Regions from separate parts of the Novosphingobium sp. genome, predicted to be linked through region 2. Evidence: riboswitches for the same ligand, from Rfam matches in the RefSeq annotation. Region 2 holds a riboswitch; each other region holds the start of a gene.
What was found. Region 2 has a riboswitch for cobalamin ahead of ABDW49_RS09540 (HoxN/HupN/NixA family nickel/cobalt transporter). Riboswitches for the same ligand answer to the same signal wherever they lie in the genome.
Positions count from the first base shown of each region.

Region 1: linked by a shared signal. The riboswitch ahead of ABDW49_RS23025 (DUF1852 domain-containing protein) and the one ahead of ABDW49_RS09540 (HoxN/HupN/NixA family nickel/cobalt transporter) in region 2 are both predicted to bind cobalamin.
Region 3: linked by a shared signal. The riboswitch ahead of ABDW49_RS23015 (hotdog domain-containing protein) and the one ahead of ABDW49_RS09540 (HoxN/HupN/NixA family nickel/cobalt transporter) in region 2 are both predicted to bind cobalamin.
Region 4: linked by a shared signal. The riboswitch ahead of ABDW49_RS15305 (TonB-dependent receptor) and the one ahead of ABDW49_RS09540 (HoxN/HupN/NixA family nickel/cobalt transporter) in region 2 are both predicted to bind cobalamin.

Region 1 is NZ_JBCNLP010000006.1:685,088-692,973, forward strand. Features, by position in the region: gene ABDW49_RS23020 (methionine synthase) at 1-704, opposite strand, end outside; gene ABDW49_RS23025 (DUF1852 domain-containing protein) at 730-1,728, opposite strand; cobalamin riboswitch at 2,017-2,252, opposite strand; gene ABDW49_RS23030 (TetR/AcrR family transcriptional regulator) at 2,549-3,163, opposite strand; gene ABDW49_RS23035 (NADH:flavin oxidoreductase/NADH oxidase) at 3,302-4,459, shown strand; gene ABDW49_RS23040 (FAD-dependent monooxygenase) at 5,120-6,358, opposite strand; gene ABDW49_RS23045 (helix-turn-helix domain-containing protein) at 6,358-7,002, shown strand; partial or broken gene ABDW49_RS23050 (IS3 family transposase) at 7,109-7,405, opposite strand; gene ABDW49_RS23055 (GlsB/YeaQ/YmgE family stress response membrane protein) at 7,574-7,837, opposite strand.
Region 2 is NZ_JBCNLP010000001.1:2,043,536-2,051,421, reverse strand. Features, by position in the region: gene ABDW49_RS09550 (cobyrinate a,c-diamide synthase) at 1-29, shown strand, start outside; gene cobF (precorrin-6A synthase (deacetylating)) at 26-769, shown strand; gene ABDW49_RS09540 (HoxN/HupN/NixA family nickel/cobalt transporter) at 761-1,780, opposite strand; cobalamin riboswitch at 2,002-2,238, opposite strand; gene ABDW49_RS09535 (SAM-dependent methyltransferase) at 2,386-2,847, shown strand; gene ABDW49_RS09530 (RMD1 family protein) at 2,930-3,775, shown strand; gene ABDW49_RS09525 (response regulator) at 3,785-5,350, opposite strand; gene ABDW49_RS09520 (chemotaxis protein CheB) at 5,347-5,946, opposite strand; gene ABDW49_RS09515 (protein-glutamate O-methyltransferase CheR) at 5,943-6,782, opposite strand; gene ABDW49_RS09510 (response regulator) at 6,779-7,886, opposite strand, start outside.
Region 3 is NZ_JBCNLP010000006.1:677,066-684,951, reverse strand. Features, by position in the region: gene ABDW49_RS23020 (methionine synthase) at 1-189, shown strand, start outside; gene ABDW49_RS23015 (hotdog domain-containing protein) at 332-1,183, opposite strand; cobalamin riboswitch at 1,226-1,431, opposite strand; gene ABDW49_RS23010 (TIM-barrel domain-containing protein) at 1,593-4,520, opposite strand; gene ABDW49_RS23005 (LacI family DNA-binding transcriptional regulator) at 4,629-5,639, shown strand; gene ABDW49_RS23000 (MerR family transcriptional regulator) at 5,769-6,473, shown strand; gene ABDW49_RS22995 (NAD(P)-dependent alcohol dehydrogenase) at 6,493-7,599, opposite strand; gene ABDW49_RS22990 (cytochrome P450) at 7,808-7,886, shown strand, end outside.
Region 4 is NZ_JBCNLP010000001.1:3,335,751-3,343,636, reverse strand. Features, by position in the region: gene ABDW49_RS15330 (hypothetical protein) at 1-97, shown strand, start outside; gene ABDW49_RS15325 (hypothetical protein) at 94-423, shown strand; gene cls (cardiolipin synthase) at 420-1,880, opposite strand; gene ABDW49_RS15315 (endonuclease/exonuclease/phosphatase family protein) at 1,941-2,657, shown strand; gene ABDW49_RS15310 (hypothetical protein) at 2,662-4,089, opposite strand; gene ABDW49_RS15305 (TonB-dependent receptor) at 4,101-6,287, opposite strand; cobalamin riboswitch at 6,649-6,888, opposite strand; gene ABDW49_RS15300 (hypothetical protein) at 7,027-7,305, shown strand; gene ABDW49_RS15295 (catalase family peroxidase) at 7,459-7,886, shown strand, end outside.

The sequences.
Region 1 (7,886 bases), on a different contig from region 2:
TATTGCCGCCACTCCGAGCCCAGCGTCTTCTTCCAGTCGGTGTTGGCCTTGATGCCGTAGCCATAGCAGATATGCACCGCCGTTTCGCACTTCAGCCCCTCAACGGCCCTCTCCAGGGCGGCGATGCCCCAGTCATTCACCTCGTCAAAGAACACGTTAAATGCGGGCTCATCAAACTGGATAATGTCGACGCCGGCGGCCTCGAGCTCTTTGGCTTCCTGGTTGAGGATCTTGGCGAATTCCCAGGCCAGCTTTTCGCGGCTTTTATAGTGGTCATCATAGAGCGTGTCGATCATGGTCATCGGCCCCGGCAGGGCCCATTTGATCGGCTGCTTGGTCAGCTGGCGTAAAAATTTGGCGTCTTCAACGAAAACGGGCTTTTGGCGCGCGACCGCCCCCACGACGGTTGGCACGCTCGCCTCATAGCGATTGCGAATTTTAACCACTTCGCGTTTCTCGAAATCGACGCCGCTGAGGTGCTCGATAAACGTCGTGACGAAGTGCTGGCGCGTTTGCTCGCCATCGCTGACGATATCGATGCCGGCCTGTTGTTGCTCTGCCAGCGACAAACGCAAGGCGTCCTGTTTCCCTTCGATTAATTCTTCATTCTGCAATTTCCAGGGCGACCACAGGGTTTCCGGTTGGGCCAGCCAGGAAGGTTTAGGCAAGCTGCCGGCGGTCGACGTAGGGAGCAATATTTTCATAATAGATGACCTGTATTTGAGTGAATCAAAGCGCGTAGTGAGCAGACCATTGCTCAAGAATGGGCTTGTAGGGCTTGATAAATTGCTCTTCCGTAAATTTCCCCTGCTCAATCGCTAACTGGCTACGCTCTTCGCGATCGTAAACAATCTTGGTTAATGAATGATCCTGGTTATTCAGGCTTGGCTGATAGTATTGCCCCGCCGCCGAGTTGGCGTTGTAAATTTCAGGTCGATAGATTTTCTGGAAGGTCTCCATCGTGCTGATGGTGCCGATCAGTTCCAGATCGGTGTAATCGCTCAGCAAATCCCCGGGGAAATAAAACGCCAGGGGCGCAACGCTATTTTTCGGCATGAAGTAGCGCACCTGCAGGCCCATTTTTTTAAAATACCGGTCGGTCAGCGAAGCGCCGTCTTGCCGATATTCGTCGCCCAACACCGGATGTTGATTGCCCGTCCGATGATAGGTGTCTTTGCTGGACACGCTGAGGCAGATCACCGGCGGTTTGCTGAAATTCTCATGGTATGCGTTTGAATTGACGAAGTGCTTAAAGATATTGCCGTGCAAATCGCCGAAATCATCCGGAATGTTGAATTCCGCCGTGTTTTTATTGTGCGCCGGCAGCAAGACGCTAAAGTCGTAATCGCGCACGTAAGACGAGAAGTTATTCCCGACGATGCCCTCAAGACGCTTTTGCGTTTTTTTATCAATGATGTTGGTTTTCAGGATTTCAATCACCGGGAAGCTGGCCCCCTGATCTTCAACGCGCATCTCAACCGAAATGATTTCAAGCTCAACCGAATAGCGGTCGGCCTTGGGGTTATCCCAATGCGCCAACGAATTGAAGCGATTGTTAATCATCACCAGCGTGTTGCGCAGGTTCTCCCGGCGGTTTTCCCCTCTGGCCAAATTGGCGAAGTTGGTGGTGATACGCGTACTTTCAGAGGGGTTATAATCTTCATCCAAGCGCAGGCTCTTGATGGTGAAGTTGAAATCCAGCGCGGGCTGGGCGTGTGCGACAGGCATGCGACATCTCCTTCGGACCAGCAGGTTGGCTGGCCCGTCATGACGGTTCGGGATGATGGATGGGTGGGCGCGCGCCGCGTCAGGCGGGGATGAACACCGTTAACACGACGCGCCGACGCATTCGCGCATGGCTTGCCGGGGGGAAACAGGACTGGAAACATCGGCCGATCACCTGCTTTGCCGGGCGGAGGGGCCGAAGGAAGAACGCGCCAGCATAAGCGTCGCCGCAGGGCATAGACCTCCGGCGCGTGCGACAAGCGCGATCCACCGGAGGAACCCCCGTCCGAGGAACGTTATGGCGCCGAAGGCAGGTCTCCTGGCTTGCGGGTCATCACGGTGGTTCCGGCCTTCCCGAGCGCTTTTGCAAGGCTCAGTGACACGAAATGGAACCACCGTTCGCCGCTTACAGTTGCGGGGGCAGCGCCGGACTCTGCCCTTTCGGGCACCACCGGCTTCCCGTCTTAGCCCCACCGCGCGGACCCTTGTGGAATCTGGGATGGGGAACCTTGACAGGATGCAGAGACACCATCTCAGCCAAGCTGTCAAGTATCATATAAAGAAATCTTTATATGTGGTTATCTAGGCCAGCGTTCACAGCGATCCGCTCAGCTTTGAAAGAGACAGGTCATTTTTTGTACTTAAGATTTGCAGCTCTTTGATGGGGTGCAGCCATTGTAGTTAATTGTCTGCCGCTGAGCCTATGACTGCTTTCAGCGCCTGGCATCGCCGCCCTGAATGGCGGTTTTGTCAGCGTTTCCAGCGAAGACCGGACGGCGCGGAGCCGGCAGAGCAAGGCTTGGTTAACCGCCGTAGCTTCCAGTCAGACCAATAAACGGACTGCACATCCGCCAATTTTCAGCAAATCCGAAGTTGTGGCTCCGCTGCTAGCCTGCAACGACATTCCCTCAAGCAAGGTATTCAATCCGCTGGCAAGGGCATCGACATCTGCATCGGCCGGGAGCTGGCCATCGCTCACGCCTCGCGTCAATCGATCGCGGAACGCCTGCTCCGTCTGCTTGCGCAGCGCCTTGAGCGCGTCAGCGACATCAGCTGCATCGTCGGGAATGTTCACCGCTGCCGTCACGACCAAGCATCCGCACGGCACGTCCTGCAGCGTCAGAATACGCGCGGCTGAGGCGAAGAAGCTCGATATGGCCAACCTGACATCTGGCTCGGCAGCCATCTCGTCGCGGTTCTGGTCCCAGTAGGTCCGCTCGTAATGGTCCACTGCGGCCATGAAGAGCTGCGCCTTGTTGCCGAACTCCCCGTATAGGCTGGGCGGGTTGATCCCCATGGCAGCACAAAGCTGAGCGATCGACGCCGGCGCGAAGCCATGGCGCCAGAACACGCCAAGCGCTTTCTCGAGCGCGGCCTCGCGATCAAAACGGGCCTTACCCTTGCTGCGGTGGAGCGCGATTTTCGCTTCGGTCTGCATGATGCTCCCTTGGTCCTCGCCATTTTTTGATCGCGAGGGGTTGACTGTTTGTATCGATCACTACAAATGAGGGGTTGTAGCGTTCATTACAAATAGACTCGTGCAGCCGCATTGCAAGCGGCTCAATCACAGAGAGACATGATGGCTAATCTTTTCGATCCGCTGGAGCTGCGGAGTGTTCGGCTGCGCAACCGCCTCGCCCTATCGCCAATGTGCCAGTACGAAGCCACCGACGGCTTCGCTAACGACTATCACCTTGTCCACTATGGCAAATTCGCCTTGGGCGGCTTCGGGCTTGTGATGGTTGAGGCCACCGCCGTAGCGCCGGAAGGCCGAATCACTCATGGCGACCTTGGCTTGTGGGATGATGCCCAGATCGACGGTCTCGCGCGCATCGTGTCGATGGTGAAATCGCAGGGCGCCACGCCGGGGATCCAGATCGCCCATGCCGGTCCCAAGGCGAGCATGCAGCGCCCCTATTATGGCGACGGTCCGCTGACCGATGAAGATGTCGCTCGAGGCGACCATCCCTGGGCCGTCGTGTCGGCTAGCGCGATTCCGGTCGACGATGGCTGGCTGACGCCTGAGGAACTCGACGCAGACGGCCTCGCGCGCATTCGTGGCGCATTTTCTGATACGGCTCGCCGGGCGCTTGCCGCCGGGTTCGAGGTGCTCGAGATGCACGCCGCGCATGGCTATCTGCTTAACTCGTTCCTGTCGCCGCTCACGAACCAGCGCACCGACACCTATGGTGGCAGCCTCGAAAATCGCATGCGGCTTCCGCTTGAGATCGCTCGCGACCTTCGCGCGATCTGGCCCGGCGACAAGCCGCTCTTCGTCCGCATCTCCGCCGTCGATGGTAGCCGTGATGGCGTGACCATCGAGGACAGCGTGATCTTCGCCCGCGAGCTCGCAGCCATTGGGGTGGACGTCATCGACGTCTCGTCCGGCGGCGTCGGCCGCACCTATGATCACCCGAATGGATATGGTCATCAGGTGCCCTATGCCGCGCAGATCTCGCGTGACGCAGGCATTCGTACAATGGCGGTCGGTCTCATCGTCACTCCTGCCCAAGCCGACGCGGTCGTCGCCCATGGCGAGGCAGATATGGTTGCGATTGGCCGCGAGGCGCTCCACGATCCGCACTTCCCGCACCGTGCCGAGCGGGCACTCGGCGTGTCGAGTGCTGAAACCCCCTTTGATAGCTGGGTGCCTCAGATTGGCTGGTGGCTCAATGCACGCGAGCGAAAGATCCGGCGGCTGGACGGTGCCGCTTTGGCCGAACAGGCACCTTAAATCCTGACGGCGCCATAGGTCCATAAGTGGGGATGGTCATCGCTCATTGGCGGTTGGGTGCAACCACTCGCTCTGATGCCGCGACCATCCCCGTTAACGTCATGCTCGTTGACGGCGGCATGCGGCGCCACTCCTTCTAGACGTCAGAAGGCCTGGCTGATGAAGAACGGCCCCACGGCGAATGGCAATTTTTGGGCTAAATTCCAACGTCCGATGGTGGTTTTGGAAACGGAAGCAAAGTCCCAAGGTCTGGCGTTCATCGCCTCCGTGGGCGAGGTGAATGATCGGCAGCTTTGCGACGCCAATCGGACCTGCGGACGGCAGTTATGTCCGCGAAACAGGCCTAAGCTTTGCTCGCTGGCGGCGCCAGGTTGAAGTCGTGCTTGCGGTCAAACGGCTGGCGGGCGGGGCTTCGATCCAAAGCGTGGCCGCCAATCTCGGCTGCGAGAGAGTTCCGAGTTTCATGACAACGTTCAAAAAAAGACGCTTTGTAGCTTGCCTGGGCGCTACATGGTAGAGCGGTGTCCATGGCGAGGTTAGGAAGGCCTCTTTGATTGTATCGGCAAAGCTGCTGAGGCAGGATATGCGTAGTAACGATACATCGTATCTCTTTACGCCATGCGTCGAATATATGTATGGCAGTTCTGCAAGAGACAGTTGTTATAGATCGATTTCCCGTTCGAGAATCTTGCGATTGCGCTCTTCAAGTTCGCGGTCGTCCGCCGGGAACAGCGTCGACATACCTTCCGTCGCAGCCCTCTCCTGCACCGCTTCGACAAACGGGCGCAGCCCGTCTTCATAGTCACGGAAAGCAGCGGCGTGATCGTCTGGCTGTTGCTGCAAGGCGTCGGCCAGACGTGCCGCTCCAATCAGCGCCATCGAACCGCCCATGCCGGCGACCGGCGACACGCAATAGCCCGCATCTCCCACCAGAGCGACGCGCCCTTTCGACCATGCCTTTATCCTGATCTGGTTCGCCTGATCGAAATAGAAATCGCCCTCGACGGCGACATGCTTCAGCATAGCAGGCACCTTCCAGCCGAGGCGTTCAAAATGATCGAGGATCAGTTGGCGTTGCTGTGCCTTGTCACGGAAATCATAGTCGATCTGCTGCTCGCTGCGGAACGCCAGCGCGATATCGGTGCGGTCGTCATAGCCGTTCAACATGGCGGTCAGACCGGGCTGGCTGAAGACCTGCGTGCAGTTTGGCGGCAGCAGACCGGTTTCCGGAACCACCCGCAAATAGAAATAGCCGCCCATGTAATAGGAGGCCGCGTCGGCATTGTCGAACACCAGCGATCTGGTGTTGGAGCGATTGCCGTCGCAGCCAAACACCAGCGCATAGCGATGGTGCGATCCGTCGTTGAGGGTTACGCAAACGTCATCCGGCCCTTGCCGCAACTGCCGGATGGATCGCCCGAAGCGTAGATCGACGGCACCGTCTAAGGATGCGAACAGAATATCGAGCAAATCGTCGCGATGGATCTCGTAACGCGCCATCGTCTGATCCTCGGCGGGCGAGGCTGCCGTCAGCTCGCCAAGGGTCGTATCGTGCTCATCCTTGAACGCGAAATTGCGCGGAGGAAGCGCCCTGGCCCGCACGGCATCAAACAGCCCCATGCGGCCGAGAATGTCGATCGTCTCACCCTCGATATCGACGGGCGTGCCGCCCCGCCGCAAGCCCTCAGCGGTTTCGATGATCGTGACCCGGTGGCCGAGCCTTGTCATCCAAAAGGCGGTGGCCAGGCCCGCGAAGCTTGCTCCGCTGATCAGCACGGGGAGGGTTTCGGTCTTCGCGGGCGTGGAGATGGAGGTTGACGGATGGGCCATGGCGCTCTCATTATCGATGACAGTTTCTAGATTCGATCTATAAATATACTCAGTACAGAAAGAAGGCAATGCCCGAGCCGACCGCCCCAAGGCGCACCCGAAAGCGATTGCTGACTCGTCAGGCTATTTCCGATGTGGCGACCCGGCTTTTTTTTCAGCGGGGCTTCGACCAGGTGACGATCGACGAGATCGCCGAGGCGGCCGATGTGGGGCGGATGACGGTGTTCAACCATTTCCCCCGCAAGGAGGACATGTTCTTCGACCGCGAACAGGAAATCCGCGACGTGGCTTTCACGGCGATCCGGACGCGGGAGGCGGGCATGTCGCCCATTCGGGCCCTGAAGGCGCTGGCGCATCGCCTGATCGAGGAACCCGATCCTTCCTTTCCGGTCTTTTGCGACACCTATCTTTTCGTTGAAACTGCGTTGGCCAGTGAGGCGCTCAAGGCGCGGGCCCGCCAGATGCGCGACGATTTCGTGAGGGGGCTGGCTGGCGTCATGGCCGAAGCCGCCGGTTGTCCGCCCGATGATCCGCATGCTTTTCTTGCCGCCGGATTAATCGCTTCGGTGTGGAGTGTCGCTTTTACTCAGGCGCATGAGGCTTATGGCCGCACTGGAGACCAGGCCGAGGCAAACCGCATGTTCCTGATGCTGATGGAAAGAGGGATGGCCGGGGTGGAAGTGGCGATGGAGACCACTGCCTATATCTTGTAATCACCCGGATTGTGGTGAAATTTGATTTCCTGCTGTTGCTTTTGGGGACTGAAAGGTTGCTGTGTCTGACCTGCTGTCGGTTTGAAGGGCACCGAGATAAGCTTCTTTAGGCTACCCCAGCCCGGCGTTCGAAGTCGATAGGGCTGAGATAGCCAGGATCGAGTGCCTGCGGGTGGGATTGTAGAAACGCTCGATATAATCGAACACATCGGCTCTGGCCTGATCGCGTGACCGGTAGACCTTCTTGCGGACCCGTTCGGTCTTGAGGGAAGAGAAGAAGCTCTCCATCGCCGCATTTGTCCCAGCAATTGCCCGATCGGCTCATGGAGCAGGTCACGCCATTGTCCTGCATCAGGCGTTGAAACTGCTCACTAGTATGTTGGCTGCTCTGATCCGAATGATGGGAGCAGGGCAACCGTGCGCTTCTGGTTCTGATCAATGAGTCCTGACCCGAAAAGCTGCGCGTTGGGGCCTGAAGCGCCTTTGATCGCTGTTGCACAGGCGAACGGGGCGAGGGGCGCATCAGGTCAAGTCCTTAGACGCGCAGGAAGCGATGGGCAGGTTTGATCTGTTATCGCATCGTACCGCGCTTGATCAGATTATAGATTGCAAGCAGGATGATGGCACCCGCCAATGCTACGAGCAGGGTTCTTGGATCAAAGGGATTTTCGGTCAAGTGGCCTTGGCCCGAGAAGGTCCCGAGCAGGAAACGGCCGACTACTGATCCAACACAGCCGACAAGTACATTCCAGAGGATGCCGCCGGATTCGCGCATGATCATGCCGGCAAGCCAGCCAATGATCCCGCCCATGATGAGTGCAATGATGAAATGCATACCTCGACCTTTCGCTAAAGACCAAATGGGAAGCTAAGGGGCGCCGTCT
Region 2 (7,886 bases):
TCCATATGATTGCGCAGGCCAGCGCATGATCGAGCTGGTTCTGATCGGCATCGGCACGGGCGGGCCGGATCAACTGACGCTGGCGGCGGTGAAGGCCATCAACCGCGCCGACCTGATCCTGATCCCCCGCAAAGGCGCCGACAAGGCCGATCTGGCCGATCTGCGCCGGGCCATCTGCGAGGATGTTCTGACCAACTCGGCCACGCGTATCGCGGAGTTCGATCTGCCGGTGCGCGATCCGGCACAGCCGGATTATCTGCGGCGCGTGGATGACTGGCATGATGCCATAGCCAAGGTCTGGCAGCGGACCATTGCCGATCACCTCACGGATGGCCGCGTGGCGCTGCTCGTCTGGGGCGATCCGGCGCTTTACGACAGTTCCCTGCGCATTGCCCGGCGCCTGCCCGATGTGAGCGTGCAAGTCGTGCCGGGGCTGATGTCGATCAATGTGCTGACCGCCGCGCATGGCATCACGCTCAATGAGGTGGGGGCGCCTTTTCTGGTCACCACCGGGCGGCGGCTGCGCGAGGAGGACTGGCCTGCGGGCGTCGAGACTGTGGTGGTGATGCTGGATGGGGAATGTTCGTTCCGGCATCTGCCGCCCGAGGGTATCGCGATCTGGTGGGGCGCCTATGTGGGCATGAGCAACCAGATGCTGTTGTCCGGTCCTCTGGCGCAGGTGAGCGAGACCATCGTGGCGGCACGGGCAGAGGCCCGCGCGCGCCACGGCTGGATCATGGATATCTATCTGCTGCGGCGATCACGCTGACCGCACCTCGACCTCGTCGAGCCGCTTGAAGCGGTAGATCGCGAAGGAGAGCGCCCAGCTCAGCGCGAACAGGCCGACGATCCCGAAGCCCAGCAGGTTGAAGCTGCCCGCCAGATCATCGAACACATCCCACAAGCCGCCGGTCAGACGCAGATGGCTGGCGATCAGTGCCAAAGTCTCGATCCCGCCGATCAGGATCGCCACCAGCGCCGCCACCAGCGTGATCGTCATATTGTAGTAGAGCTTGCGGATCGGCTTGACGAAGGCCCATTCATAGGCGCCCAGCATCATGATGCCGTCGGTGGTGTCGATCAGCGCCATGCCCGCCGCAAACAGCGCCGGGAACAGCAGCACCACACTGAAGGACATGCCCTGCGCGGCCTGAGAGGCCGAGAGGCCCAGCAGCCCTACCTCGGTCGCGGTGTCAAAGCCCAGCCCGAACAGAAAGCCCAGCGGCGCCATATGCCAACTGCGGGTGATCAGGCGGAAGAGCGGGCGCAACAGCCGCGCCATCAACCCGCGCCCGGCCAGCAGCATGTCGAGATCCTCCTCGACATAGACGCCGCCCGCCAGCACCCGGCGATAGGAACGATAGACCGCGCGCAGGATCATCAAATTCATCCCCGCGATGGTGAAAAGGAAAAAGGCCGAGACGCAGGTCGAAATCAACCCGCCTGTTGCCTTGAAGCCCTCGATTCCCGTGGCCGCGCCCGCCATCAGCGCGATCAACAGCGTGGCCACCAGCACCACCGCCGAATGGCCGATGGCGAAGAAGAAACCCGTGCCGACCGGGCGCTGGCCATCCTGCATCAGCTTGCGCGTCACATTGTCGATGGCGGCGATATGGTCGGCATCGACTGCATGGCGCAGCCCCAGCGTATAGGCCAGCAGCGCGGTCCCCAGCATGCCGGGCGCCTGGTGCAGCACCACCCAGCCCCAGATCCACACCCCCAGATTGGCCACCAGCAAAAAGGCATAGAGTGCCCCGATGCGCCGCCGCAGCGGCGTCATCCCGCCGCTGGTGGCGGAAGCCTGCCCAGCACCTTGAAGTAAACGTTCCATCTTGCAACACGTCCGTCGGCGCCCGCGAAACGACAGGCCGCGCCACCGCCGAAGCGGTCGGCATGCCAGAGGCGCGCGCCTGCGACGCCCGAAAGCATGCCCGTTAGGGCCCGGCCATACTGATGTCGCCCAGACGGTGGACCGTGCCATGGCCATCCCCTGGGCCGTGGCAAGAGCGACCCCATACCGGCAGGTCTCCTGGCTCGCGGGTCGTCACGCGATGCGCAGCCTTCCCGAGCCTCGCATGATTTTGCGTCCGGCCCAGTGGCCGTGCCGACCCTCCTTGGGGTGACACAGGCGTATCGCGCTCGCCGCTCACAGTTGCAGGGACAGCCCGGTTTCGGATCCTCGATCCTTACCGTGTTCCCTTTCAAGCCCTTGCGGGCACCGGTGCGGGATGCAAAACCGGCAGGACCGGCTTGCTCGGGCCTGATAGGGCAGATGGAGGGCTTGGCCAAGGCGCTTTCGCGGCCAGCGGGCCAAATCTTCTTTCCCGGCCCAAGGTTGGCTGCCTATACAGGGCCTGCCTGCGGATCTGGTTCGGGAGCAGCATCATGGAGTTCAGCCTTACCCCCATCGGCCATGTGCGCGGCGGACGCGCCGATCCGCTTGACGATCACTGGGGCGAGAGCCGGGCCGCCATCGACCTGGACGCGGACCGCTTCGGGCCGGAGGCGCTGGCGGGGCTGGCGGATTTCAGCCATGCCGAGGTGATCTTCCTCTTCGACCGCGTGCCGCCCGAGCGCATCGAAACCGGCGCCCGACATCCGCGTGGCCGCGCCGACTGGCCACTGGTGGGCATTTTCGCCCAGCGCGGCAAGAACCGGCCCAACCGGCTCGGCGTGACGGTGTGCCGGATCCTCGGCGTCTCGGGCACGAGGCTGGAGGTCGAGGGGCTGGACGCGATCGATGGGACACCAGTCCTCGACATCAAGCCGGTGATGCGCGAATTTCTGCCGCGGGGCGATCTGCGCCAGCCCGAATGGTCTGGTGCGCTGATGGCCGATTATTGGTAAAGGTTTGAAAGAGCGGGGTGTCGCGCAAGCGAAACCTGCCGCTGGCAGGGAGATCCAGCGCTAAAGCGGAGCAGCTTCCTTCATGGCCCTTCCCAAAACCGCAGGTCTTCCCGATTTCGTTCTGCTCGGAGGGGTGCCCGAGGCAGCGCGCTATCGCCTGAGCGCAAGACTGATCGGCGAGCGGATCGACACGCGTTACGTCGCCGACGCGCAGGCGACCGGCGAATGGGCCGGAAAAGCGGTGTTCGGACCGGGGCTGACCATCGTGTTTCGCGATGGCGTGGTGGTGTCGATCAGCGATGAGGAGGTGGCGCAGGATTTGCCCGACGCGCTGCTGCTGCCTCATACCTTCGATCCCGAGGCCTTGCCCGAAACGGAAAGCACCGTGCTGATCGTCAAGCCCGGCTCCAACGACAAGATCGCGGCGGACGGACAGGTGCAACTGATCGACGCCAGCCCCGAGCGCTTCCTGCTGGTGGCCGTGGTCCTGGCGCGCAGCGTGATGCTCTCGCGCGACGAAATCCTGGTGTCCGAAGCCTTCGACCGGATCAGCCCCTTGGTGGCCGATCTGCACAGCAACGGGCAGGCCCATCTCTCGATCAAGCGGGCGATGCAGCTGGTGGGCAATGCGCTGGCGGCGCGGCATCGCATCATGGGCAGCGCTCAGGCCAATGACCGGCCCGATCTGCTCTGGGACCACCCCGATCTCGACCGTCTCTACACCCGTCTTGAGGACGAATATGAGCTGGACGAGCGCCATGAGGTGCTGGAGCGCAAATTCGTCGCGCTGGGCGATGTGGCCGAGGTGCTGCTCGACATCGTGCGCGACAAAAGGGCTTACCGCGTGGAGCTGGCGATCATCGCGCTGATCGGTTTCGAGATCGTGATCTCGCTGGTGGATATGGCGATGAAATACGCGGGGCGTTAGGAAGGCGTTTCAAGAAGCCGGGGCCTGCTGCCCCGGCGCGCCATGGGCGAGCAGCAATTGCTCCAGTGCCTCATAGGCCACGGGCTTGACCAGATGATGGTCGAAACCGGCCTGTGCCGCCAGTTCCTTGTCGCGGTCCTGCCCCCAGCCGGTCTGCGCCACGATCAGCGTCTGGCGGAAGTCATCGTCCTGACGGAAAGCGCGGCAGACCTCATAGCCATCCATCACCGGCAGGCCGATATCGAGCAGAATGGCGTCGGGCCGATAGTCGCGCGCCGCCTCAAGCGCCTCGCGGCCATCGTTGACCACCTGAAAGTCGTGGCCCATTTCCTCCAGCATCCAGCCCATGCTCATGGCGATCATGGCATTGTCATCGACCACCAGAACCTTGAGCGGGCGGTTGGCGGCGGCCTGCGGCGCATCCTCGGCCATGGCTTCACCTGCCACCGCCTGAGCAAGCGGCACACGCAGGGTAAAGGTGCTGCCCTGCCCGATGCCGCCGCTATGCGCCTCGATGGTGCCGCCATGCATCTCGACCAACTGCCGCGCCAGCGCGAGGCCAATGCCAAGCCCGCCCTTGGCATGGACCGAATGATCCTCGATCTGGGTAAAAAGCTGGAAAATCCGCGACTGCATCGCCGGGGGAATGCCCAGCCCATTGTCGCTGACCGCGATCACCGCCTCGCCGTTCTCGACGCGCAGCGACAGACCGATCTGCCCCCCTTCGGGCGTGTATTTGGCGGCATTGTTGAGCAGATTGCCCAACACCTGCGCCATGCGCGTCAGATCGGCATCGAGCCAGATCGCGGCATCGGGCACATCCACCGTCAGCCTGTGACCATGGCTTTCGATCAGCGGGCGGCTGGCCTCCAGCGCGAGGCGGACGATCTCGGCGGCCTGAAGGCGTTCGCGGCGCAGTTCGATCTTGCCCTGGCTGATGCGTGAAACATCAAGCAGATCGTCGATCAGCCGCACCATCTGCGTGAGCTGGCGGTCCATCATCGCGCGAATGTCCTCGGCGCTGTCGCCATCGGGCTTGCGGCGCAGCACATCGATCCCGTGGCGCAGCGGCGCCAGCGGGTTGCGCAATTCATGCGCCAGCGTGGCGAGAAATTCATCCTTGCGGCGGTCGGCCTCTTCCAGAGCGGCGCTACGGGCTTTCAGTTCGTCGCGCTGCGCGGCGATCTGCTGGCGCTGGCGATGGAGTTCGAAGAAAACATCAGCCTTGCTGCGGATGATATCGGGCTCGATGGGCTTGTGGATGAAGTCGACCGCGCCCGCCTCATAGCCGCGAAAGCGCCGCTGGCTGTCGGCATTGCCCGCCGTCACGAAGATGATCGGCACATGGCGGGTGCGGTCATTGCCGCGCATCAGCTCGGCCAGATCGAAGCCCGACAGGCCCGGCATCTGCACATCGACCAGCGCCAGCGCGACATCATGCTTGAGCAGCAGTTCGAGCGCCTCGTCACCCGAGCGCGCCTTGAGCAGCACCAGCCCATCGCGCCGCAGCAGGGCTTCGAGCGAGAGGAGGTTCTCCTCCAGATCGTCCACCAGAAGAAAGCTGACGGGGGTCATGCGGGGTGGTTCCTTCCCGGATCACCCCGGCCCAGCTCCAGTAGGAAGGCCGAAATGTCCTCGATTGTCATAATCTTGGCCTGCCTGCATGCCTCGATGGCAGCTTCGGGCATGGCGGTGGCATAGGCACCTTGCGGATTTTGCACAATGGCCGTTCCGCCAGCATCGGCGATGGCGCGCAGTCCGGTTGCGCCATCCTGATTGGCGCCCGTCAGCACGATGCCCACCAGCGCCTCGCCATAGGCGTCCGCCGCGGTTTCGAACAGCACATCGATGGCCGGGCGCGAGAAATAGAGCGGCTCATCGCTGGAAAGCGACAGGCTGTGGTCCTGCTCGACCAGCAGATGGTAATCAGGCGGGGCGAAATAGACGGTGCCGGGGGCGATCTGCTCCTTGTCCTGCGCCTCGCGCACGGGGATCGCGCATTTGGACTGGAAGAGTTGCGGGATCACGCAGTCACGGTCAGGGCGGATATGCACCACGATCAGGATCGGCAGCGGGTAATCGGCAGGCAGCACCGGCAACAGCCCCGAAAGCGCCGCCAGCGCCCCCGCCGACGTGCCGATCACCACGGCCCGAGGCGTCGTTTCGCTCATCCTTCGGTCTTCTGGTAGATCTTGTCGCCGGTTGCCAGTTCGCTGAAGCTGGGAGCATGGGCGGAAAAGCGCAGGCTCTCCTTCGAGCCCAGCCCGAGGAAGCCCTTGCGGGTCAGGGAGTCATTGAAAAGCCCCACCGCGCGATCCTGCAAGGGCCGGTCGAAATAGATCAGCACATTGCGGCAGGAGATCAGATGCATCTCGGCAAAGACCGCATCGGTGACAAGGCTGTGATCGGAGAACACCACGCGATTGCGCAGGCTCTTGTCGAAGGCGCCTTTGCCATAGGCGGCGGTATAATAGTCCGAAAGCGAAGATTTCCCCCCCGACTTGCGGTGGTTCTCGGTGAAAAGCTGGAAGCGTTCGAGATCGTAGATCCCCGCTTCGGCCTTGGCCAGCGCGTCCTGATTGATGTCGGTGGCATAGAACAGCGTGCGCTGCTCCAGCCCCTCCTCGCGGAAGAGGATGACAAAGGAATAGAGTTCCTCGCCCGTGCTGCAGCCCGCGATCCAGATGCGCAAGCTGGGATAGGTGCGCAGATGCGGGATCACCTTCTCGCGGATCGCCTTGAAATAGGATGGATCGCGGAAGACCTCGCTGACCTGCACCGTCAGATAGGACAGCAGGCGCGGCAGCATCTCGGGATCGTGCAGCACATCGTGCTGAAGCGCCGAGATGCTGCGATAGCCCAATTGCTCGCGCGCCTGCCTCAACCGCCGCTTGATCGAGGCCTGCGCGTAATTGCGGAAATCATAATGATAGCGCCGGTACAGCCCTTCGAGCAGCAGGTGGATTTCGATATCCTCCACCCGCTCACTGATGAGACCATCGCTCATCGCGGCATCCACACGCGCACGAGCGAGAGCAGCTTTTCGACATCGAGCGGCTTGGCCATATAGTCATTGGCCCCGGCGCGGATGCAGCGCTCCTGATCGTCGGGCATGGCCTTGGCCGTCAACGTGATGACCGGCAGCGCCTTCCACGCCGGATTGCGGCGGATGGCGCGGGTGGCGGCCAGACCGTCCATCACCGGCATCATCACATCCATCAGCACCAGATCGATGGCGATCTCGTTCTGCGCCGAGGCCTTTTCCAGCACCTCCAGCGCCTCGCGCCCGTTGCGCGCGATCTCGATGATCGCGCCGCGCGGTTCGAGGATGTTGGTCAGCGCATAGACATTGCGGATGTCATCCTCGACAATCAGGATGCGGCGGCCTTCGAGAATGGCGTCGCGGTTGCGCGCCTTGCGGATCATCGTCTGCTGCTCGTCCGACAGATCCGAGACGACCTGATGCAGGAACAGGCTGACCTCGTCGAGCAGGCGCTCGGGCGATTTGGCCCCCTTGATGATGATCGATTTGGAATAGCGCCGCAGCTTCTGCTCATCGTCGGCAGAGAGGTCGCGCCCGGTGTAGACGATCACCGGCGGGAAGGAATAGGCCTCCTCGCGGCTCAGCGTTTCCAGAAGCTGATAACCCGAGGCATCGGGCAGCGACAGATCGAGCACCATGCAGTCGAAGGTCTGGTCCTTGAGCAGTTCCAGACATTGCGCCGCCGTGCCCGCCGCCACCGTCTCGACATCCTGCGAGGCGAGCAGGCGTTCGACGGCATCGCGCTGCACATCGTCATCCTCGACCACCAGCACGCGGTGCATGCGCTGGGCGAGCTTGGCCTCCAGACGGCGCAGCACCTCGGCCAGATCCTCGCGTTTCACGGGTTTGAGCATATAGCCCACCGCGCCCAGCGAGAGCGCGGTCTGCGCGTGATCGCTGCCCGAAACGACATGGATCGGGATATGCCGCGTCTGCACATCACGCTTCAACCGATCAAGCACCGACAGCCCCGACTGATCGGGCAGACCCACGTCCAGCACCACCGCGCTGGGCATATATTGCTGAGCCAGCACCATGGCCTCTTCCGCCGTGCTGGCGACCAGCGCC
Region 3 (7,886 bases), on a different contig from region 2:
AATCATACCGTTGAGACGCCGGAAGAAGTGGCCGCTACGCTGCGCAAAGCGCTGCAGTTTGTCGATGCCGACAAACTCTACCCGTCGACCAACTGCGGCATGGCTCCCCTGCCTCGTCAGGTCGCCAGCGGCAAGCTGAATGCCTTGAGTGCGGGCGCGGAGATCGTGCGCAAAGAACTCTCGGCCTAGCAGCCAGTTAGAACGCTCTTCTCTGCCAAACCCGTTTGCGGAACATCTGGTGTGGCAAAGCAGCTCCCTGACGGGAGGCAGGCCGATATTGCCTGCCTCCCGTCAGGGTGAACTAGAACGGAGCGCCCCATCGCTACATGCTTTAAACCTCCAGCGCGGACAGGATCGGCGTAGGGCGCCCTTGCTCATCGACCGCCACCATCACGAAGCGCGCCGTTGCAGCATGACGGCGCTGCCCTGTCAGCAGCCTCTCCGACCACAACTCGACTTCCACAGTGACGGAACTGCACCCGGTCCGCACAATGCGCGAGACCAGTTCCACCATATCGCCCAGCCCGACCGCGGAGCGGAAATCGACCCGCTCTGACGAGGCCATAACGATATTCCGCCGCGTATGCCGCGTCGCCGCGATAAACGCGGCCTTGCCCAGCATCTTGAGCCCGTCGCCACCATAAAACGTGCCATAGTGGTTGGTTTGCTCGGGAAAGATGATTTCCGCCATCCGCAGGACACCATCCTCTTCGACCTGCTGACCGGCATAAAATGGAGGAAGCGGCAGGCGAACATCAGGGCCTTTGACGGCCACCATGGTGAAGCGACCACGCGTGCAACGCCGCCTCTCTCCGCTGACCGTCGCCTCCGCGACCAGCTCAACCTCGACATCAAGCGAACTGTTACCGACCCGCACGACGCGCCCGGTCGCCTCAACCATCTCGCCCGCGCTCGCCGGTGCCTCGAAATCAATCTGCTCGCTGCGCGCGGTTACGAAAGGCACACGCCCATGGCGCGTCGCCGCCAGAAACGCGACCTTGTCCATATGCGCCAGCGCCACGCCGCCAAAGAGCGTACCATGGTGGTTGGTGTCCGTGGGGAACACCATGTCAATCAGTTGGATGCTGGTCGCATTTGTTATTGTCTGGACTGTTGCTCTTGTCATCGTCTTCACCTGTTTCAAAGGCAGAGACAGACGAACGCAAGCGGCCACGCCGGTCACCCGGCATGGCACGAGAGCGATCGCCCGGACACCCCGCCGGAGGAACGTTATGGCGTCGCGGGCAGGTCTCCTGGCTCGCGGGTCAATGCGGACGATCCGGCCTTCCCGGTGGTTGCGCCCACCAGTGGCATGCGTGGATCGCCCGCTCGCCGCTTACAGTTGCGGGGGCAGCGCCGGCATCGCACCGGCTTCCGATCTTCGCTCCAGCGCGCCGAAACGACTGGAGAACCTTCGACAGCGGAAATGTGAAGCGCGGGGGCGCCAAGGGTCAAGCGCAATGTGTCAGGAATTGAAAATGAACGAAGGTCGGCAGCAGAAAGGACGAAGTTTGAAACCTGCCGCTCCGGACAACCATCTGTGAGCGCCCCGCAAGAATGTACTGTTCAGCTTAATTCCCTTCATCGCCTCCTTACCGACCAAACGACACGGTGGTGGCCGCCCCGGTATAGTTCACCATCCTCTTGGCCACGGCCGGCGCTGCACCAGTGGCGTTGCGCGGGGTCATCAGCACCAGATCGAGCCGCCGCTGCTGGACAAGGCGGGGGAAAGAGCCCTTGCGCCCACTGATGGTCAGACTGCGGGCACGGTCGTTCCACACCAGATCATAGGTGGCATATTGGCCCTTTTCATAGTCGTATGTCTCGTTGTCGTCCTCATAGATGGTGAAACGCGCGTCGGCGCCGGAATAGATGCGGATTTCATAGGGCGCCTTGGGCAATTCGGTCGCATAATGCTGCACCGGCCCCATGGGCACGATCGATCCGGCCCGCACATAAAGCGGCAGAATATCGAGGGGAGCCTGCCGCGTGACACGCTGGCCACCGGCGTAATGCTCGTTCGTCCAGAAATCATACCATCCGGCGCCCTGAGGCAGATAAGTGGTAACGGAAAGATCCTGCGCGGCCTGCGCCAATCTGGCGGCAGCCTCGCGCTCGCTCGGCAGACGCCACGCCAAACGCAACTTGCGCGCGCCATCGCCCTGATAATACTCGATGGCGATGGGGATGGTCTGCCCCTTCCGGAGCGCGACCTCGGCGCCGCGATAGCGGGCCTCGCCCGATTTCCATTCGTCGACCACGGTCTTGCCGGCCAGCATCAGGCGATAGCCATCGTCACCCTCGACGCCGATCTCATAGGTGCCATCTTCAGGAGCGGTGAGCATGCCTGTCCAGCGCGCTGAAAAGTGATCGAGGCTGGCCAGGCCTGCCGGCATGTCGGCCAGCGGCGGCGCAGGCCACATATGGTCGATTTTGGTGTCGATCATGGTGCTGACCGGTTTCTCGAAGGATTGGCCCGCAAAATACTGAAGGGCCAGCCCGGGCTGCCCATCGGGTGTGCGCAGGGCATTCGCTGGTATCGTCACCGCCGGAGGGGCCTGCCGATGATACATCGGCCGGGTGACAGGATGGACCAGAAACGAGGGGCCGAACATGAAGCTGTCATCGATGGTATCGGTGGCGCGATCCTCGGGGAAATCCATCATCAGGGGGCGCATCAGCGTGTAGCCCGCGGAGGTCACCTTCCAACTCAGCCCATAGGTGTAGGGCAGCAGGCGATAGCGCAGATTGACGCTGCCCAGCAGCGAGGCATAGACCTGCGGATCAAGCGTTTTGAAGCGATAGGGCTCACGCTCGACATCGGTGCCATGGATGCGCATCAGCGGGTTGAAGGCGGCATATTGCAGCCAGCGCGCGAACAGCTCCCGCCAGGCCGGGTTCTGCTCGCCACCGGGAAACTCCGACACGAAAAAGCCGCCGGTGTCCTGGGTCCAATAGGGATTGCCCGTCACGGTCACATCGACACCACCCGCGATCTGCTGCTTGAAGACCTTCCAGCTGGCATAAATGTCCCCGCTCCACGAGGCGGCGGCGGTGCGCTGCGCCCCGGCCCAGGCCGAGCGGGTGAGCGTGAAGACCCGCCGGTTGGAGGTGGCGCGTTCGCCATCATAGGTGCCTTGCGTGGTCAGCAGCGAATAGGGGTTCAAATAACGCGTGAAATCGCCCAGCGCGTTCCTGCCCAACGCCTTGGTGTCGCGGATGTTGTCCTGCGCGTCCCACATCGCGCTGCTCACCTCCACCTCGGTGCCGTCCATCCATAGCGCATCGACGCCTTTGTCCAGCAGGCCGGACTTGATGTGCTTGAAGTAGATCTGTCGGCCCAGCGGGCTGTAGGCGTCATAGACGCGGGCATGTTTGGAAATCCAGTGCAGCGGGGCAAAGCGCAGCCCTTGCGCATCGAGTTCATGGGCCAATGCCGTATCATTGCCGATCGACGGCCAGATCGACACCATCAGCTTGAGGTTCATGCCATGCAGCGTGCGCGTCATGCCCGCAGGGTCGGGATAGCGCACCGGGTCCCAGGTCATCCCGCTCCAACTGCCATCCTTGTCGCTGCCCCAATATTGCCAGTCCTGCACGATGTAATCGAGCGGGAAGCCTTCCTTGCGAAAGCTGCGCGCCACATCCACGATCTGGTCCTGCGTCTTGTAACGCTCCTTGCTCATGAACAGACCGAAGGCCTGTTTGGGATACATCGGCGCCTGCCCCGTCAAGGCGCGATAGGCCCCCACAACGTCATCCGGCGTCTTGCCACCCATAAAATAATAATCGACCCCGCCCGGCGCGCTTTCCGCCCAGAGCGATGCACCCTGGGCATCGTCCTTGAAGCGCATCTGGGAATAGACATCCCACATCACGCCATAGCGCCGCGAGGACATCATCACCGGGATGATGATGCCCATATTGGTCTGCACCAACAGCAGATCCTTGCCGCGCCGGTTGCTGGTGTCGTCAGCGGTGAAGCCGAAGCCGTACAGCGCCTCGTCGTCGCGCAGATGGAAGGTGTTGGTGGCCTCATAGGTCGGCGCGCCCGAAATCGTCTTCAGGGTCACACTTTGGGGTTTGTCCGACTGTTCTTCCGTATAGAGCCTGCCCTGCGCATCAAGGAAGCGCAGCGCGGAGGTGGCCTTGTTGACCTCGATGGTGAGCGCCGCGCTGGCAATGGTCAGCGTGGTTGAGGTTTCGGCGATGGTGAAAGGCACTGCCTGCGGTTTGGCGGTCACCACCAGACTGGGCGCGGTCCAATAGTTGGTGCCGAGATTGGCATTCACCCGCACAGTGTCCGGACCGTAAAACAGGATGGTCTTGGCCAGACCTCCCCGCCGGAATTGCACGCCATCGGCCAGCCTGCGAAAGACAAAGCCATCCGCGCTCGGCAAGCCTGTCGTGGTGAGGTGACCGTTCGCGTCCAGCCCGGTGGCATCCTGCGCCAGCGCGGGGGCGGCCAGGGCCAGGGCGGAAGCAGCCAAACTCCACCGCACGAATGCGCGTACCGTCATCGTCATCCCCTCCATTCACTTTTTTCCGTAAACGTTTACGGCCTTGTCGTGAATAGTCGGAGTAATGTCAAGGCTTGCAATCGCTGCCGTGCATGCAAGGGAAGGAAGATGGATATTCGATCACTCGCCACGCATCTGAACCTGTCGATCGGCACGGTGTCGCGCGCGCTGAACGGCCGCAAGGATGTCAGCGAAGCCACCCGCAAGCGGGTGATCGAAATGGCGGGAAAGCTGGGATACACCCCCAACCAGGCCGGACAGTCGCTGCGCCGCAAGCGCACCGGAACGGCGGCCTTCCTGCTGCCGGTCGGGCCCGACAGCATGACCTATGGTGACCCGTTCTTTCTCTCGATCCTCAATGGCGTGCAGACGGTGCTGGACGAGAACGGGCTGGAACTGGTCGTGCTGCTGTGGCGAATCGAGCAGAACCCGCTTGAGGTGCTGGAGCGGCATCTGCGACGCGGCATTGCGGATGGATGGATCCTGGCCGCCACGCAGAGCCAGGATGCGCGGATCGCCTTGCTGCTGGCGCAAAATACGCCCTTCATCACCCTTGGCCGCAGCGAGACGGCGGGCATCTATCCCAGCATCGATCTCGATTTCGAGGATATGGTCGATACCGTCATGGCGCGTTTTCTGGCCGCCGGTCATGAACGGATCGCGCTCATCACCTCCGGCCCCGGGGTCAATTTCAGCCATCTGGTGACCGCACGCTACAAGGCGGCGCTGCAGGGCGCGAAGCTGCCCTTCGACCCCGACCTGCTTTACGCCGGATCCGACAGCGCCCAGCAATGCGCGCAGGTCACCACCGCAATGCTGGCGCTGGATCGCCCGCCAACCGCGATCTTCGTCATGGGCGAGAATGGCGCGGTGGGGGCCTATGCCAGCCTGCGCGCCTGCGGGCTGGAACCCGGTCGCGACATCGCCATCGTCGGCTTTCGCCACACGGCCGCCTGCGCCGCTCTGCAGCCGCCGCTTAGTTGCTTTTCTGTGCCGGTAAGAGACATTGGAGAAGACCTGGCCCGCGCCCTGATGCTGGCGATGAAAGGCCCTTCCGGCGATCAGCCGATGCCGCCCAAATTATGGAAAATGACATGGGTGGACGGTGCAAGCGGGTGATGACCGTGCGGAGGGCCGCTGTCCATCAGATGGCCGAACCACTCCGGTCAATCTCCCACCTCCCGCTGACACAGGAAAATTTCCTAACCTCGGTTGCCCATTGGCCAGAGCAATGGTCTAACCCTTGCCATGAAGATGCGTGATCTCGAAACGCGGACGGGCGTTCATCGTGAGACGATCCGTGTTTATCTGCGCCACAAGCTCATTCCCGAGCCCGATCGCCCGCGCCGCAATGTCGCCGATTACAGCGAGAAGCATGTCAGCGCCATTCTCGCCATCCGCCAGTTGCAGCAGGACAGCCGGCTGACTCTGGCGCAGATCGGTGCCCTGATGGATGGCGATGGCGCGCAGGGCGGCGTGGGCGCCAGCGCGCTCGACAAGCTGGAGCAATTGGTCGCTCATCGTTCGGGCACCGATGGGCCGCCGGTGTCGATCGCCTCGCTGGCCGAACATTATCCCGAGGCCGAAGCCGATGCCCGCACCCTCGCCAGCATCGGCATCCTCGACATCATCGAGACCGAGGGCGGCGATATGCTGTCGCTCTCCTCGGCGCAATTCGTGCGGATCTGGGGCGAGATGCGCAAGAGCGGCTTCGATGGCCATCTGAACTACACGCCCGACATTCTGGGCTTCTATCTCGATGCCGCCGACTTCGTGGGCCGGTGGGAAGCCACCACCTTTCTGCAGCGCATCGAGGGGCGCGTGGACATCGGCGAGGCGGTGACCATGGTCGAACGCGCCCTGCCGCTGATGCTCGATTTCTTCGGCCTGCTGCGCCAGCAAGCTTTCTTCCGCCATTACGAAGCAATCCGCGGCGCCAGAACAGATCCCTGACGCCGCGGCGCAACCGGACTTATTCAGGCATCGTCAGCACCACTTTCACGCAGGCCCCGGCATGCTGAGCCGCAACCGCCTCATTGATCCGCGCCAGCGGATAGGTGGTGATCAACCGGTCGAAGGGGAAACGCCCCTCGCGATAGAGCGCGATCAACTCGGGCAGGAAGGTCTGGGGATCGCAATCGCCCTCGGTCACACCGCAGACTGAAATCCCGCGCGAGAGCATCTGCACGATGTTGAGCGAGATCGTGGCATCCAGCGCGCGCGGCACTCCCACCGTCGCCAGCCGCCCACGCGTGGCCAGGCAGGCCACCCCGCCTTCGATCGCCTTTGGCACGCCAGAGGTGTCCAGCACGCCGTTCACGCCCTGAGGCAGCAGGGCGCGCAATTGCTCGGCCATATCGCCGGCGGCCACATCGATCACATCGCTCGCCCCCAGATCCAGCGCCGCCGCCCTGCGGGCCGCCACCGGATCGGCCAGCACGATGCGCGAGGCGCCGCGCACCTTGGCCGCCATCACCGCGCTCAGCCCGACCGGGCCGCCGCCGATCACCAGCACCGTCTCCCCCTCCTGCGTGTCGAGCACGTTGAACACCGTGCCCGCCCCCGTCATGATCCCGCAGCCCAGCGGGCCGAGCAACGAAAGCGGCACGTCCTTGTCCACCTTCACCGCATTCTGCGCGGCCACCACCGCATGGGTGGCAAAGGAGGACTGGCCGAAGAAATGGCTGCTGACCTTGCCGGTATCATTATGAAGGCAAGTGCTGCCATCCGCTCGGCATCCGCCGAAATTGAGCGCGGTAAACTGCGCGCAATAGGAGGGATGGCCGGACCGGCAGGCATCGCAAACCCGGCAAGCGGCAAAGCCCAGCACCACATGGTCGCCCGGCACCAGCCGGGAGACATCGGCGCCAACCGCCTCGATCACACCGGCGCCTTCATGCCCCAGCACGGCCGGCAAAGGCGTGGGCAGCACCTGATCGCGCACCACCAGATCGGTGTGGCACAGCCCGGTCCCGACGATCCGGACCAGCACCTCATCGGCCTGTATCGCCCCCATTTTGAGCTTTTCCAGGGTGAAAGGATCGCCGGCCTTTCTCACCACCGCTGCTGTCACATCCATCGGCATCCTCCTATTCATTTTCATGCGGTCTATTCAAATTCCGGCAGGCGAAAACGGGCCGGATCGGCCATAGCGGACGGAAATCCGCGCATTTCGCGCAGTTTCACCGCTTTTGGTCCGACCTTTTATTAGAATTGACGGCGGTCCCTGTCCAGCATTACGTATAACTCATACGCAAAACATAAGATGTTGCGACGAGAGGACCCCCATGACCGCCACACTCGAAGCCGGGTTGCGCCCGCTGATCCCCGAGGATATCGCCCGGATCGTCATCGCGCCCAAATCCT
Region 4 (7,886 bases), 1.3 Mb from region 2:
GATTATGCTCTTGGCCGCCATGGTCTCGCCGGTGACGTTGCTGACATCCTTCCTGACGATCCGCCGCATGCGCCGCCGCAAGGCACCAGACCAATGATGCTGATCCTGCTGCTGGCCAGCCCGGTGATGGCGGTGCTGGGGCTTTATCTGCCGTTTCGCACCCTGTCGCAACGCGCGGCGGGGATTGGGGCGGCATGCCTCGGCCTGCTGATGCCGCTGCATGCGGTGGCGGGCTTCTGCTGGGTGGGCCCGTGGATTTTCGACCATAGCTCGGTCTGCGCGCTGCGCCACGACACGTTCGAGGGCGGCTGCGGCTATGGCGAATTCATCTTTATCACCATCATCGCTGTCGCCCAGCCCGCCGTGGCAACGCTGATCGGTGGGGCGCTGCTGTTCGCAATCGGGCGCAGCAGGCGCCGTTAAAGCAGCGGCCCGGCCAGCCGGAAGAGATTTTCCAGAAAATGCTGCCGCCAGGGCCTTTGCTTCCATGCGGCGGGATCGATCGCACTGCTGCGCGCGGCATAACCATCAAGGATGCCATCGAGTTGCGCGCTGGCCTGCGGTTCATAGAGGAGCAGGCTCATCTCCAGATTGAGGTAGAAGCTGCGCATGTCCATGTTGACGGTGCCGAAGACGGTGATGCTCTCGTCGATCAGCAGGGCCTTGGCATGCAGCAGCCCGCCGGTGAAGCGCAGGATCTCCACCCCCGCTTCCAGCAGGCTGTCGAAGGCGGACTGGCTGGCATATTGCGCCATGCGGCTGTCGCCCTTTTGCGGCACGATGATCTGCACCGCGATGCCGCGCTTGGCCGCCGAGGTCAGCGCCAGCAGCACCGCCTGATCGGGCACGAAATAGGGGGTGACGATGCGCACTCTTTGTCGCGCGTTGAAAATCCCCGCGACGATCACCTCATAGATCGTGGAGCTGGGCATTTCCGGGCCGGAGGGCAGCAGTTGCATCAGCATCCGCCCCTCGGGCAGGGGAGGCTTCTGCTGGTCGAAGGGCAGGGCGCGCAGGGCCTTATCGTCGATATCTGTGTCGGGCCGGTCGAGCAGATCATCGGCATGGAACACGCAGGCCAGCGCATCGACCATCTGCCCCTCGATCCGCATCATCAGGTCGATCCATTCGCCGACATGGGCATCGGCCTTGAAAAAATGCGGATCGACCAGATTGAAGCTGCCCATATAGGCCACCGCCCGGTCGCAGATGAGCTGCTTGCGATGGTTGCGCAGATCGGTGCGTTTCGAAAAATTGCGGATTGGCGCGACGGGCAGTGATCGCGTGACGCTGACTCCGGCCGCTTTCAGCCGCGCGGGCCAGTCCGAGCGAAAGAAGCCCTTGCTGCCGAAATCATCGGCCAGAATGCGGCAGGCAACGCCGCGTCCCGCCGCGCGCAGCACCGCCTCCAGCACCGCCTCCACGCGGCCGCGCGGGTCGATGATGTAGAACTCAAGGCAGCAGTCGCATCGCGCGGCGTCGATGTCGCTGGCCATGCGCTGCAGAATGTCGCCCGCGTCGCTCAGCAGCGTGTAGCGGTTATGCGAGAGCACGGGAAAGCCGCTGTCCCGCGCGATCGAAGCCGCCATCGCGTTGAAAGGCTGGGGGATTGCATCCACACTGGCCGCATCGGCGCGGGCGATGGCATAGGCCTTCTCGTAATAGCTGCGGATGCGGTGCCCCAGCTCCAGCCTGCGCCGCCCCAGATTGGGGGCGCCGAACAGCACATAGAGCACTGGCCCGCCGATCGGCATGGCGATCAGCACCACGATCCAGGCCAAGGCACTGTTCACCTGAAGCTTGCGATAGAGCACGCGCAGCGACAGGATGGTTGCGACCAGCACGTGGAGCATCAGCGGATATGAGACTGTCGGGAACAAGGTGGCTCCTTCGCAACTTCGCTTTATCGACCGTTGTGACGAAAAAAGGCTGACTGCGCCATGAAGTTGCTGACATGGAACATTCAGGCCGGCATCGGTACCAAGCGCTACCGGGATTATCTGTTCCACGCGCATCGGCAGGTGATCCACACCGCCGCCAAGACCGCGATCCTGCGCGAGATCGCGCGGGAGATCACCCCTTATGACGTGGTCTGCCTGCAGGAAGTGGATCTGGGCGGGCGGCGCGCGGGCTATCGCAGCCAGATCGAGCTGATCGCGGCGGCATCGGGCCATGGCTTTGTCGCGGTCCAGCAGAACCGGGTGATCCCCGGCGTGTCGCGCCACGGCAATGCGATCCTGAGCCGCTGGCCGCTGGAGATCGTGGAGGATCTGAAGCTGCCGGGCCGCGTGGCGGGGCGGGGCTGCCTGATCGTCGATGTGGCGGGGCCGGAGCGCCTGCGGGTGGCCTGCCTGCATCTCAGCCTTGGGGCGGCGGATCAGGCGGCGCAGCTTGCCGTCATCGCCAGAGGGCTGGCGCGGGCGCCGCGCTGGGTGGCGATGGGCGATTTCAATTGTGGCGGCGCCAGCGCGCCGATTGCCGGTTTCTGCGCGCTGACCGACGGGCGCCCGGCCGGAACGTCTCCGGCAAGCTGGCCTTCATGGCGGCCCCGGCGGGATTTTGACCATATCATCGCCAGCGGCGATCTGGCGCCGCTCGACTACCGCGCCGATCCGTTGACCCTGTCGGACCATCGCCCGATCTCGGCGCGGATTTGATGGTTCAGGCGCGCCTCAGCCGCTTCCAGCCGATCCACACGCCGCTGACCGAAGTGACCAGCCCCAGCAGCGACCACAGCCACAGCCAGATGTCCCACAAGGGGCGGTGGAGCGTCAGCGCATTGAGGTCCCATTTGTGAAGCAGATCGAACAGCCAGCGATAGGTGCGGCGGCGCGAGTCCAGATGTTCGATGATCACGCCGGTTTCGGGATCGATATGCAACCAGCTTTGCGCGGGGTCGTCGAAGCGCAGGCGCAGGACGGGCAGACGGGGCAGGGCGCCTACATCGTACCAATAGGCATCGGGCGCGGTCAGCCGCTCGATGGCGATAAGGTGGCCGGAGGGGATGAGGGTTTGGGCGGCCTTGGCGATGGTGGCGTCTGAGGGCCTTAAGGCTTGTCCGTTACTGGCATCGTAGACCCGACGAATGCCATCGCCGTTGAAGATCGCAAGCCGCGCCAGCCCGCCATCGCGCGACAGCCGGATCTGCCTTGCATCGCTGCCCAGGGCGCGCAATCGCTCCAGCGTCACCGATGGCATCGGCGTGCCCATCGCATAGGCACGCTCGGCTTGCTCCGGCAGATCGGCCTTCTGGAACAACCGTCCCGGATCGACCGAGAGCCAGCCGCTGAAAATCCATGCCATCAGGAACAGGCCTCCGCCAAGCCCCGAGACATGGTGCCACAGCATCCAGCCGTGATAGGGTGTCATCCGCCCGCCCTTGAAGCGCCGGTGCCCCACACGCGTGCGCAGCAGGCCGATCCAGATCCCCGCCAGGGCTCCGGCGATGCAGGGGCCCGAAACCCATAGCACCACCTGCCGCCATGCCGCATTGTCCTGCCTCAGCACGGTGGGATAGAGCCAGTGCGGCACCGACCCCAGCCAGTTCCAGAAACGGATGCGCTGCGTCGTGGCCTGCACCACCGCGCCGCTGCTGGAGGAAACATAGAGCTGTGTGCCCGCCGCATCGGCCAGGCTGACCTTCCACAAGGGGCGGTGGCGGTCGAAGCCGCCCGCGACGGTCCATTGGTCGCGGGTGATCTGTTTGACATCGCGCACCGTTGTATGGCTGAAACCCTGCGCGACCCGCCTTGCTACAGCCGCATCCACCGGGGGCAGCACGGCGCCGCCATGCGCGGGCAGGGTGATTGTGGGCGCCCCCCATGGTTCCAAGCGCCACACCGGCTGGCCATCGCGCATCTCCAGCGTCAGGGCGCGTGTGTCGGGGGAAACGGGTGGCGGCACATTCACCGCCCGCCAGTCGATCGCCTGCGCTCCCGCCAGCTTTTGGGCGGGCGAGAGCGAGGGATAGGGCACATAGATCATCACCAGCCCCGAGGCGAACCACATGGCAAACAGCAGGCAGGTGACAATGCCCACCCAGCGGTGGGTCAGGTAAAGCCAGCGTTTGGCCTGATGCTGCCATGCCATGGTTCAGACCCTCAGAACTTGGTGCGCAGCGAGACGTCGACCGAGCGCGGGCGGCCCAGAATCCACTGCTCGTCATTGTAGGTGGTCTGGGCGTAGGCCTTGTCCAGCAGGTTGTAGATATGGACATCCACCGAGGCATGCCGGTTCACGGCATAGGCCAGCCCCGCATCCACCACCGCATAGGCCGGCACGCGGAAGGTGTTGGCGGTATCCGAGTAGGTGTGCCCGACATAGCGCAGCCCCGCCTGAGCGCGGATCTGCTTGGTCGCATCCCAGCGCAGCCACAGATTGGCGGCCTGTTGCGGCACATTGGGCGGCGCCTTGCCGGTAAAGCTGACCCCGCCGGAGAAGAAGTCGTCATAGCGCGCCTTTAGCACCGTGCCATTGGCGTCGATCCCGAAACCGGCGGGCAGATTGAGCGACACCCAAGCCTCGATCCCCTTCGACGATTGCTGCCCCACCTGCTGGATCGGGCTGGAGAGCGTCTGCTGATAGAGCAGGCCTTTCTTCACGATGCGATAGGCCGCCAGCGTCGCCGTGCCGCGCCCGCCCCAGAAGCTGCCCTTGGCGCCCACTTCCACCTGATTGCCGGTGGCATTGCTGAACTGGGTCTGGGCGGAGGAATAGGTCGTCAGCGTGCCGAGCGGATCGGTGCCCGTGCTGTATTGCGCATAGAGCGACACGGTCGGCACCGGCTGATAGACGCCGCCCACGCGCCAGGTGGTGTTGGTCAGTTTCTTGTCGAACACAAACGCATCCACGCCGCCATTGCCGGTGGGATAGGTCCGGGTCCAGCGCTTGATCTCGTCATTCTCATGCCGGATGCCGGTGATGAGCGAGAACTTGTCTCCGAACTTCAGCCGGTCTTCCGCGAAGAAGGCATATTCGGTCGTCTGGGTGCGATAGCGTGGAGCAATCCCCTGCGTGTCGTAGAACAGGCCGGGGTTGAAACCGGTGGGCGTCACGCTGTCTTCCTGCACGTCCGATCCGAAATCGTTCGAATAGGTGAGCGCGATGCTGTTGACATCAAAGCCCACCACCAGATCGGTGCTGATGTTGCCCGACAGCGGGATCTTGAACGTGGCGCTGCCCTGATCGCCCCACTGGGTCTGGTCATGGCCGATGCCGAAATTGTCGGTGCGATAGATGTTGCCGGGCGTCGCGGGGCTATAGTTGTAGCCATTGTGGCAATTGCCATTAGCCCCCACCCAGCAATAGCTTTCCAGATCGCGCCACTGGCGTTTGCTGGTCAGCACATAGCCCAGATTGGTGAGGCTGATGCTGTCTGACGGCGTCCAGTCGGTCTGCAAGGTGGTGCGGTTGTCGCGGTAACGTATATGCGCGTCGCCCACATTGTAGTTCTGATGGCGCAGCCCCAGATCCAGCCTGCCGTTCACCAGCGGCGTGCCGGTGTATTTCATCGGATGCTGGTCGCCGTAATCCTCTCGCAGGGTGAAGGTCAGTCTGTCGGTGGTGGCCCAGCGCAAGGTGCCCGACAGCGCCAGACTGTCCGAATGCCCGCGATCGACATAGCCGTCCGAACGACGATAGCTGGCATCGACACGGTAGGAGAGCCGCTCACCGATCGGCCCGCCAAGCCCGGCGGCGGCATGGAAGGTGTTTTGCGAGCCATAGCCGATCTCGCTCTCGAACTCGGTGCGCTGGGTGTTGGGTTTGCGCATGATCACATTGACCGCGCCGCCCAGCGATCCCTGCCCATAAAGCACCGAGGCCGGGCCGCTGAGGATATCGATGCGCTCGGCCATCCACGGGTCGGTGGGGAAGGTGATGGTGCCCGCCGCCGGGAACAGACGCACCCCGTCGATCAGTTGCAGGATCGAGCCTTGGCCGGCAAAGCCGCGCGCCGCCAGCGCCGTGCCGCCATTGCCGGGGTTGCCGACATTGAAGAAGCCGGGCGCGCGCGCCTCGGCCTCGGCGATGGACATGTCGCCGCGCGCGCGGATCGCCTCGCCATCGATGCTGGCGATCGAGGCGGGGGTCTCGAGCGGGGTAAGGTTGAGGCGGCTGCCGGTGGCGTCGGGCCGGGTGAGCGTCTGGCTCTGCTGGCCGATGACCAGGATGTTGTCGGCCTCTGCGGCGGTCTGGGCCTGAGCGCTGCCGAGCGGCGCCAGCATGCTGGCGGCCAGCCAGATCGGGCGCAGGGCCGTCTGCGGCCTCTTGCGAAGGTTGCGTGTCATATGGGTGATCCCCCTGTTTCTTTTATCGATATCGTGATGCGTGCCGGGTGCGATGCCGGTGCGGCCTCGCCGGGCCTGCGAACTGCCGCCGCGGCGGACAAGTTCTTTACGGTTGGCGCGGTGTTACACCCTGTTTCACCCAGGGTTACGGACGGGGCCTGACGGTCTCTTCATCATCAATCTCCGGCGCCGGGCGACGGGCAGGGGGCAAGGTCTGGCCCGCGCCGATCCGGCACGGTCAGTCCCGCGCCGAAACGAGGCGGGCAGGCGCTGTGGCCCGCTCGCTGCGGCGTCCATGGCCCCCGGCCATGCTGATCGTCGCTCAGACGGATATCCGTGCCTTGGCCATCCCCTGGACCGGGCAAGAGCGACACGCAGCGGCAGGTCTCCTGGCTCGCGGGTCGTCGCGCGGTGCACAAGCCTTCCCGAGCCCCGCATGATTTTGCGTCTGGCCCAGTGGCCGCATCCCGCGCCTTTGGCAGGATGCCGCGTGCATCGCACTCGCCGCTCACAGTTGCAGGGACAGCCCGGTTTCGGATCGGATGATCCTCACCTTGTTCCCTATTAAGCCCTTGCGGGCACCGATGCGGGTTGGGACGCGACAGGTTGTCCTGTCGTCATCACGGGCGCTTAACATCAGAATTCATGCCCTGATGCAAGTTTGAATTGCCGGTGACAGACGGCATGAATGGGGGCATGGCACAAGCAGGCCATAACAGGCCGCAGGGGATGATGGTCCATGCTTCCGGTCGAACAGATCGAACGATTTGCCCTGGCGGTCGAGCTGCTGGGCGGTCCGCATGCGGCGGCGCGGACCCTGGGGCTCAGCGAGGCGGAGATCGACGATCTGTGCATCGGCAGGCGGGCGCTGCACATCGATCTGCTGCAGGCGATCTCGCGCGCCTTGCTGCTGCATGCCGAGGCCTGCCGCCTGATGGAGCGGCGCCTGTCACCGGCCTTTCACGACAACATCCTGCCCGGACAGGACCGGCGAAAAGGCGGTGAGGAAGAGGAATAAATCCCTCTCTTCGACAAGCCCAACCATCAGGGCTGACAAGAGAACGCATCCTTTTGGGTGATGGCTTCGTATAAGAAACGGATATATGAGGTCCTCTCATACGTCCGATATGTTCAAGCCTTCCACGCCAAGCCTTGCCGACAGGATGTCTCCATGCCGCCAACACGCAATCCTCTTGTTCCCGCCGCGCTGATCGGCGCCACTGTTCTCGTGCTGGCCGGAGGACTGGGCTGGGCCGCCGGCTGGATCGGCCCGCACCGCATCAGCGGCGGCGAGGTGGCCAATGCGCTGGAAGCCAATGGCGGGGTCTTCCCCGGCTATCGCCGCGCCCATGCCAAGGGGCTGTGTTTCAGCGGCTCGTTCCAGGCGAGCGGCGCTGGGGAAGATCTGACGACCGCGTCGAGTTTGCGTGCCGGCAGCTATCCGGTGACCGGGCGCTTCTCGCTGGGCGGGGGCAATCCGCTGGCCAGTGACGGGCGCAATGTCTTCCACTCGATGGCGCTGGTGATGCGCAGCCCAGACGGGCAGGAATGGCGCATGGCGATGGACCATACGCCGATCTTCCCGGTGGCCGATGTGCC